DNA from 4 places in the Streptomyces chartreusis genome. Region 1 is predicted to be linked to each of the others. Evidence: riboswitches for the same ligand, from Rfam matches in the RefSeq annotation. Region 1 holds a riboswitch; each other region holds the start of a gene.

What was found. A riboswitch is a leader RNA that binds a small molecule or an ion and turns the genes downstream of it on or off. The one in region 1 is predicted to bind cobalamin.
Region 2: it holds a riboswitch for cobalamin, as region 1 does, so the genes downstream of both, CP983_RS30500 (SCO2321 family membrane protein) here and CP983_RS08490 ((2Fe-2S) ferredoxin domain-containing protein) in region 1, are expected to answer to the same signal.
Region 3: it holds a riboswitch for cobalamin, as region 1 does, so the genes downstream of both, CP983_RS14535 (ribonucleoside-diphosphate reductase subunit alpha) here and CP983_RS08490 ((2Fe-2S) ferredoxin domain-containing protein) in region 1, are expected to answer to the same signal.
Region 4: it holds a riboswitch for cobalamin, as region 1 does, so the genes downstream of both, CP983_RS33565 (cobalamin biosynthesis protein) here and CP983_RS08490 ((2Fe-2S) ferredoxin domain-containing protein) in region 1, are expected to answer to the same signal.

Annotation. Positions count from the first base shown of each region.
Region 1 covers NZ_CP023689.1:2,034,631-2,036,821, forward strand. Annotated here, with positions in the region: gene CP983_RS08485 (gamma-glutamyltransferase family protein) at 1-668, opposite strand, end outside; gene CP983_RS08490 ((2Fe-2S) ferredoxin domain-containing protein) at 721-1,131, opposite strand; cobalamin riboswitch at 1,194-1,368, opposite strand; gene CP983_RS08495 (short-chain fatty acyl-CoA regulator family protein) at 1,383-2,191, opposite strand, start outside.
Region 2 covers NZ_CP023689.1:6,933,371-6,935,561, reverse strand. Annotated here, with positions in the region: gene CP983_RS30505 (alpha/beta fold hydrolase) at 1-468, opposite strand, end outside; adenosylcobalamin-variant (AdoCbl-variant) riboswitch at 1,052-1,146, shown strand; gene CP983_RS30500 (SCO2321 family membrane protein) at 1,271-2,191, shown strand, end outside.
Region 3 covers NZ_CP023689.1:3,464,805-3,466,995, reverse strand. Annotated here, with positions in the region: gene CP983_RS14535 (ribonucleoside-diphosphate reductase subunit alpha) at 1-1,088, opposite strand, end outside; cobalamin riboswitch at 1,214-1,350, opposite strand; gene CP983_RS14530 (GNAT family N-acetyltransferase) at 1,403-1,909, opposite strand; gene CP983_RS14525 (NACHT domain-containing protein) at 2,066-2,191, shown strand, end outside.
Region 4 covers NZ_CP023689.1:7,610,372-7,612,562, reverse strand. Annotated here, with positions in the region: gene CP983_RS33575 (inorganic phosphate transporter) at 1-560, shown strand, start outside; gene CP983_RS33570 (hypothetical protein) at 596-817, shown strand; cobalamin riboswitch at 973-1,092, shown strand; gene CP983_RS33565 (cobalamin biosynthesis protein) at 1,192-2,133, shown strand; gene CP983_RS33560 (cobyric acid synthase) at 2,130-2,191, shown strand, end outside.

The sequences.
Region 1 (2,191 bases):
TCGGCGATGAAGCCGGAGCGCCACACCTCGCGCGCGGCCTCGATCTGCGCGATCCGGTCGCCGGCGTCCGCGACCTCGTGGAGCAGCCGCTTCCAGGTGGCGGCGAGGGCGGGGTTGCGGAACGGCTCCCCGGGGCGGGGCGCCCGGCCGCCCGGCAGATACACCTCGGCCGACGAGGTCCACTCCGTCTCGAACAGCTCCCGCACGGTCTCCACGGTCTCGCCGACCCGCTCCACGGGCGCGTGCCCGTGTTCGGCGTACTCGACGGCGTACCGCAGCACCTCCGCGAGCGGCTGGGTCCCGTGGTCCCGCAGCAGCAGCATCCAGGCGTCGAAGGCGCCGGGCACGGCGGCCGCCAGCGGCCCGGTCCCCGGCACCAGCTCCAGTCCGAGTTCCCGGTAGTGCGCGACGGTGGCCCCGGCCGGCGCCGGCCCCTGCCCGCACAGCACCCGTACCTCGCCGCCCGCCGGGGCGAGCAGGATCGGCACCTCCCCGGCCGGACCGTTCAGGTGCGGCTCGACCACGTGCAGCACGAACGCGCCCGCGACGGCGGCGTCGTACGCGTTGCCCCCGCGCTCCAGCACGGCCATCGCGGACTGCGAGGCGAGCCAGTGCGTGGAGGACACCATGCCGAAGGTGCCCTGGAGGGTGGGACGGGTGGTGAACATCGGGTCTCTCACCTCGCTGTCGCGCGGATCGGTCCTTCCGATCTTCAGGCACTCACTGTTCTGGCTTCAACCTTTTGGCGTCCGCGGCCCGCCGGGGCGGTGTGAAGGTGTAGAGGTCGAGCACGTCGGGGCAGGGCGCGACGCCGGGGCCGCCGGCCCGGACCCAGGTGATGATGTCCTCGGTGGCGTCGGGGTCGTTGACGAGGCCGAGCCAGACGGGGCGGGCGCCGGCCGCGCGGGCGGCGGCGGACGGCTGGACGACGATCACGTTGGCGTGTTCGCACACGTCGAGACAGTCGGAGACGCGCACGGGCACGTTCGCGGCGAGGCGAGCGGTCTGCTGCGCGTGGTCGACCCCGGTCACCTTCGGGGTGCCGCAGCAGCAGTCCCGGCAGACGACGACGCGAGACGGTGCGGCGGTGGGTGCCGGGGGTTCGGTGGGCGCGGGGCGGGAGGGGAGCACGGGCCTGCCTCGGGTGTCGGGGCTCGTACGCGGAGCCTGGCCTACGGACGTCCTCCCCGCCCGGGGGCGTGGAGGTGCCAGCAGGTCTTCGGACTCGGGTTCGTCCGGCCGGGGCGCCTTCCCGGTCTCCCAGTGGCGCGTGCCCCGCCCGTCCCCCTCACCGCTGCGCGTCAGTTCCGGATTCGCACCGGATTCCCTGGCCTCGGATGTGGCTCGACTGGCCCGCCGAGGCTATCAACTCCGCGCACCCCTCAACTCGTGCGCCCGGTCACGGGGTACGGCACGAAGGTGCTGGTGTTCTCGTCGATGCGCAGGGTCCGCCCGAGGGGCGGCGCCGCCCGCTGCGGGCAGTCGAGGCGTTCGCAGACGCGGCAGCCCATGCCGATCGGGGTGGCGGCGGAGGGGCTGGTGAGGTCGAGGCCGTCGGAGTAGACGAGCCGGTGGGCGTGCCGGATCTCGCAGCCGAGTCCGATGGCGTACGTCTTGCCGGGCTCGCCCCAGCCGCCGCGGTGCCGGGTGACCGCACGGGCGGCCCACAAGTACCTTTGTCCGTCCGGCATTTCGGCGACCTGCACATGGATCCGGCCGGGCGCGGCGAACGCCTCGTAGACGTTCCACAGCGGGCAGGTGCCGCCGCCCCGGGAGAAGTGGAACCCGGTCGCGGACTGCCGCTTGGACATGTTGCCTGCCCGGTCGACCCGCACGAAGGAGAAGGGCACTCCGCGCAGGCGCGGGCGCTGGAGGGTGCTGAGCCGGTGGCAGACGGTCTCGTAGCCGAGGCCGTGGCGGTCGGTGAGCCGCTCGATGTCGTAGCGGACCTCCTCGGCCGCCGCGTGGAAGGCGGTGTACGGCAGCACCAGCGCGGCGGCGAAGTAGTTGGCGACGCCGATGCGGGCCAGGGTGTGGGCGGGCGAGCCGGCCGGGAAGTCCTCGGCGGCGTGCCGGTCCAGTTCGCCGGCGTACTCCAGCAGCGCGAGCTGGGTCGCCATGCGGAAGGCCCGCTGGCCGGGGCGCAGCCGGGTCGAGAGGTGGAGGGTGCGGGTCGACGCGTCGTAGTGGT
Region 2 (2,191 bases), 4.9 Mb from region 1:
GGATCCATCACGGAGAGCCGCCTTGGCGGCCTTGTAGGCGATGACGTTGGACGGAGCCATCCCCTCGAACCAGTCGAGCCCGTCTGCATCGGGAGGAGCGATGCTGACCAGCACGGCAGCACTGGCGACCCTGTCCGGAAGCAGCGCCGCACACGCCAACGCATGAGGCCCGCCACCGGAACGGCCCAGCACGGAGAACGGTCCAAGATTCAGCTGGTCGGCGATGGCCGCCACATCCGCAGCGGCGTGACGCACAGCGCGGCCTTTTAACCGCTGCGACTCCCCGTACCCCGGCCGGTCATAGGAGATGAGCCGGATGCCCAGCTTGTAGAGAACGCTGGTCCGTGGACGCGGCCCGACCCTGCTGCCCGGAGTGCCATGCAGCAAGAACACCGGGTGGCCCTTCGGGTCCCCCGACGTCTCGAAGAAGAGCAGCCTGCCATCGCCGCTCTTGACACTTCCCAACACCAGGTGTGCCTCCCGTCGCCAGCGCCGCGGCCGCCCGGAGCAGGACCCAGAGAATCAGCATCCCGCCCGTCAGAGCGCCAGTCGACACACAAACCAGCCGTCATTCGCGACGGACCAAGGGTTTTCCGAAAGACGCAATGTCATGGGGTGACGGTTGCGCGTCCCGAAGGGCCGCTCGCACCGACCAAACGGTAGAGGATTCCCACCCTCCGGCAGGTCATTCCAGCCACACCGATAGCCATTCGGCGCAAAATGCATGTTTGGTTTGACACTTCTGTGATCGCGACGCCCCAGGGCGGCGATCACGCTGTCCAAGGGCAGTACCCACATGATGGGGCCGCCCGACACCCCTCGCATCCTGACGTCGGCCGATACCGATCCGTCCGCAAGGAGGGGCCGACCTCCCGGCCAGGATCATGCACACGCTCACCACGAAGCTCGGCAACCCCCTGCAACACCCATGGGCGAAATCCAGCCGAACCGGCCGCCCTCGACCTCCCTCGGCACCGGACCACCTCCGCCGCCCCCAGCCCCCTCTCACCCCCCACCTACCCCCGGGTAGAGTGTCGCCGTCGTCATCACACCCGTACGTGGGAAAGCCGGTGCAAATCCGGCGCTGACCCGCAACCGTGAACCGGTCGTCGTCGAAGGCCGGTGAGCCGGATCGCCGCGTACGGGAAGTGACCGGCTCACGTGCCCCGGCAGTCCGCCGGAGTGCGGCACCGTCGAGGTATACGGAGCCGAGCCGCCGGGGTCTCCCCTGTGCTGCCCGGTTCCCCTTAGGGAAGGGCACCCGCCGATCATGTACGTCCGTCACAGCGCCGCGGTTCTGGCCGCCGCCGTCGTGATCGGCGCGGCCGCGCCGGCCATAGCCGCCGACTCCTCCCCGTCCGCGTCACCCGCCGACTCCTCTCCCTCCGCGCCCGCGAAGCCCACGTACCCCGCCGAGCTGTACGGCACCACCGACCCCACCTACGACGGTGTCTGGCGGCAGTCGCTCGCGATGCTCGCCCAGGACACCGTCGGGGTGAAGCCCGCCCCGAAGGCCGTGGACTGGCTGCTCACGCAGCAGTGCGCGGACGGCGCCTTCGCGCCCTACCGTGCCGACGCCGCCGCCGACTGCGATGCCAAGACCCTCGTCGACACCAACAACACGGCCGCCGCCGTCCAGGCGCTCGTCGCGCTCGGCGGGCACGACGCCGCCACCTCCAAGGCCGTGACCTGGCTGAAGTCCGTCCAGAACAAGGACGGCGGCTGGGGGTACATGCCGGGCGGGGCCAGCGACACCAACTCCACCTCCGTGGTGATCGGTGCGCTCGCCGCCGCCGGTGAGAAGCCCGCGGATGTCCGCAAGGACGGGCAGTCGGCCTACGACGCCCTCAAGCAGCTCGCCCTGCCCTGCAAGGCCGACGACGGCGGCGCGTTCGCCTTCCAGCCCGACAAGAAGGGCAAGCTGCTCGCCAACGCCGACGCCACCGCGGCCGGCGTCCTCGGCTCGCTCGGCAAGGGCCTCGTCGTGAGCCCCGGCAAGGAGACGCCCGCCGCGAACTGCACCGACGGCGGCTACCCGTCCTCGCAGCAGGCCGCCGTCAACGGCGCCGCCCACCTCACCGAAGCCCTCGCCAAGGACGGCCACCTCACCTCCACCCTCCCCGGCGCCGAGGACCAGCCCGACTACGGCAACACCGCCGACGCGGTCGTCGCACTGGCCGCCCTCTCCGGT
Region 3 (2,191 bases), 1.4 Mb from region 1:
GGCACGTCGGCGGGGGAGAACAGGGACCACTGGGCGTCGGCGTTGACCCGGCGCATGAACTCGTCCGGGATCCAGTGCGCGAGGTTCAGGTTGTGCGTACGGCGGGCGTCCTCACCGGTGTTGTCCCGCAGCTCCAGGAACTCCTCGATGTCGGAGTGCCAGGTCTCCAGGTAGACCGCGGCCGCGCCCTTGCGCCGGCCGCCCTGGTTCACGGCGGCGACCGAGGCGTCCAGCGTCTTCAGGAACGGGACGATGCCGTTGGAGTGCCCGTTGGTGCCGCGGATCAGCGAACCCCGGGAGCGGATGCGGGAGTACGACAGTCCGATGCCGCCGGCGTGCTTCGAGAGGCGGGCGACCTGGTGGTAGCGGTCGTAGATGGAGTCGAGCTCGTCCTTGGGGGAGTCCAGGAGGTAGCAGGACGACATCTGGGGGTGCCGGGTGCCGGAGTTGAAGAGCGTGGGGGAGGACGGCAGGTAGTCGAGGCGGCTCATCAGGCCGTAGAGCGCGGCGACTTCGTCGACGGAGCGGGTGGTGTCGTCCTCGGCGAGACCGGCGGCGACACGCAGCATGAAGTGCTGGGGCGTCTCGATCACCTTGCGGGTGATGGGGTGCCGCAGCAGGTACCGGCTGTGCAGGGTGCGCAGGCCGAAGTACCCGAAGCGGTCGTCGGCGGCCGTGTCCACCAGGGCGTCCAGGCGGGCCGCGTGCAGACGCGCGAACTCGGCGGTGCGGTCGGCGATGAGGCCCTCGCGATGGCCGACCGCGACCGACTCGGTGAAGGACGTCACACCCTGCGAGGCGGCCTCGGCGGCGATGGAGATGGTCAGCAGCCGGGCGGCGAGCCTGCTGTAGGCGGGGTCCTCGGAGATGAGACCGGCCGCCGCCTCGGTGGCCAGCTCGCGCAGCTCCGCCTCGTCGGCCCGGGCGGACCGGCCGCGCAACGCGGCGGCGGCCACCCGGCCGGGGTCGGCGTCGGGGAGGTCGGCGGTCAGCTCGGCCAGGAGCCGCAGCAACGCGGTTCCGGGGCCGTCCTCGTCGGTGGGGACCGGTGAGACGGCTGAGGCCGGGTCTGCTGGCGCGATGGTCACGTGGGGGCTCTCCCTCGCTCGGCACGGGGGCCTTGCGGAGGGCAGGGGGCAGCACACGAGCGCACACGGCGTCGCGTCCACCGGCCCATTCCACGAGGCCCGGACGTCAGGGCGCACCGGCCGGTCGGCCGGGCGCGCTGTCGGCAGGTCCTCGGACTGACTCCTGGGCACGACTGCGGGAACAGACATGCACAAGTACACCGTTGCGGGACAGTTCCGGATTCGCACCGGATTCCCCTGCGGCGACAGCGAGCATGAGCATACATCTTGTGCTCACCCGCCACGCCACCCCCAGATGTTGTGTCGCGCTGGTTTCAGAGCGTCAACTCATAGGTGAGAAGAGTGATGTCGACGAGCTGCGGGATCGGATTCCAGTCCCGCTCGGGTGTGCGAACGAAACCCAGCCGTTCGTAGATGCGGTGGGCGCCGTGCATGGTGCGCTGGGTCGACAGGACGATCCGTACGCACCCCTCCGTGCCCCGGGCGCGTTCGACGCAGGCGCGGACGAGGGCCTCGCCGGCGCCGCGTCCACGGCCCGCCCGGTCGACGGCCAGCATCCGGATCTCGGCCTCGCCGGAGCGCGCTATGTCGGCCATGGGGCCGCCGCTCGGCACGAAGGTCACCCCGCCCAGCAGCCGGCCGTCCGCGACGGCCACGAGCACCTCGGCGGCGGCCGCGCGCTTGGCCACGTCCCTGAGCTCGCCCAGGTACTCGTCGCTCTCGCCGAAGTCGAGGAGTCCGTCGTGGAGATAGGCCCGGGCGGTGATCTCGCCGAGCGCGTCGAACTCGTCGGGTTCCGCCGGCCTGATCGCGATGTCCATGGGCCCGAGTCTGCCGGACGGCCGGGCGGGCGGGCCCGGGGTTTTCCGCCGAGGGCCGCCGGGTTGCGGGGAGTTCCGGGAGTGCTTCCATGGAGATAGGTGTCGGCGCCCCGCGGTCGCTCCGTTTCGAGAGTCGTTCTCGGAAGGAGACGAACGATGACGAGGGTTGTCGGCAGTCCGCCCGGCAAGAAGCGGCCGCGCAACGCGCCGATGGCGACGCTGGCTCCGAGGCGGGCGGCCGACCGGGTCAGGCAGGGGTTCGTGGGCCACCGGCACAGGATG
Region 4 (2,191 bases), 5.6 Mb from region 1:
TGGCCATCGCGCTCGGCACGTACCTCGGCGGCTGGCGCATCATCCGCACCATGGGCAAGGGCCTGACCGACCTTCAGCCGCAGCAGGGCTTCGCCGCCCAGACCAGCGCGGCCACCGTCATCCTGGCCTCCTCCCACCTCGGCTTCTCCCTCTCCACCACGCACTCCGTCTCCGGCTCGGTGATGGGCGCCGGCCTCGGCCGCAAGGGCGGCGTCGTCCGCTGGTCGACGGCCACCCGGATGTTCGTCGCCTGGGGCCTGACCCTGCCGGCCGCCGCCCTGGTCGGCGCGCTCGCGGAGTACGTGACGGGCTTCGGCACCTGGGGCACGGCCGTCGTCGCCGTCTTCCTGGTCGCCTCCAGCGCCGCGATCTGGAAGATCTCCCGCCGCGAGGTCGTCGACCACACCAACGTCAACGAGACCGACGAGGCGCCCGGCGTGGTCACCACCGCCATCGCCGCCGTCACCCCGCCCCCGGCGGGCACGCCGGCCGAGGACCTCTCGGCCACCATCCCGGCCCCGTCGTCCTCCGAGCCCGCGTCCTCGCAGGCCACCGTCTGACCGCCGCGTAATCCGGCTATCCAGAAAGTAGAAGCATGAAGATCGACTGGGCGGCTCTCGGCTCCGTCTTCGGCGTCAGCCTCGTGGTCACGGTGGCCCTGGTGGGCCTGTTCACCCTCGGCGTCGCGGGCCTCTCGCGCCGCGAACGGGCCGTGGCCCAGGGCGACTCGGCCTCGCTCGCGGTCACCGGCGCCTACGCCTGCTTCGCGGCCTGCGCGGCCGCCGTGGGCTACGGGATCTATCTGATCGTGGCGTGACCCACAGGCCCGCCGTGGCCTGACCCACAACACGCGAAACACCCGAGGTGCGGGACGGACGACCGTCCCGCACCTCGCCGCTGTGTGGGCCTTCGCACACTCTCCCGTCGCAGGTCAACGGCAAGTTGACGCCCCTCGGAACCCCGTGGTGGACTTCCGGGGCCAAGTACGACGGCAGAAGAGGAAGCCGGTGAGAATCCGGCGCGGTCCCGCCACTGTGACCGGGGTAGCAATCCCCGGGAGCCAGGAACTCTCGCCGTCGGTCTCGTCGAACCAGGGCGCGGACACCCTGAGTGAGGACACAACGCGATGCTCGCCTGCCGATCGACATGCAGTAGCAGACCCTCGTCCGGCCCTACGGTCGGCTGACCCCGATGCGAGCCGATCGCGTCTTCGCGTACGGCGCCGCCGCCGGGCTCCTCGGTGACCTGCTGCTCGGCGATCCCCGCCGGGGGCATCCGGTCGCCGCGTTCGGACGGGCCGCGGCCGCCGTGGAACGGGTGTTGTGGCGCGACGACCGCGCACGCGGCGCCCTGCACACCGCCGTGTGCGCCGGTGGCGCCGTGGCCCTGGGTGCCGTCGCCGCCCGTGTCGTCCGTACCTCTCCGGCCGCCTCCCTCGCGCTGACCGGCGCCGCCACTTGGGCGGTCGTCGGGGGCACCTCGCTCGCCCGGGAGGCCCGTGCCATCGGGCGGGCCCTGGAGGCGGGGGACGTCGAGGCGGCCCGGGCGCGGCTGCCGCATCTGTGCGGACGGGATCCGCAGGCGCTGGACGCGGACGGGATCGCGCGGGCGGTCGTGGAGTCCGTCGCCGAGAACACCTCCGACGCGGTCGTGGGCGCCCTGGTGTGGGGGGCCGTCGGCGGGGTGCCCGGACTGCTCGGCTTCCGGGCCGTGAACACGCTCGACGCGATGGTCGGGCACAGGTCGCCCAAGTACCTGCGCTACGGCTGGGCTTCGGCCCGCCTCGACGACGTGGCCGGCTGGCCGGGGGCACGGCTGACGGCCGTACTCGCCACCCTCGCCGGCGACGATCCCCTGGGTGCGGTGCGGGCCTGGCGTGCCGATGCCGCCGCGCATCCGAGCCCCAACGCCGGGCCCGTCGAGACCTCGTTCGCGGGCGCCCTCGGGGTGCGGCTGGGCGGGACCCTCTCCTACGGCGGCCGGGTCGAGCACCGTCCCGTACTGAACGGGAACGGACGGGCCGTGGGCGTCCACGACGTCGAGCGGGCCGTACGGCTGTCGAAGCGTGTGAGTTGGCTGGCGCTCGGCGTGTGTGTCGCCGCGCGCCGTATCGCGAAGGGGCGTACCTCATGACGGGCGGTGGCCTTCTTGTCGCCGGCACCACCTCCGACGCGGGCAAGAGCGTCGTCAC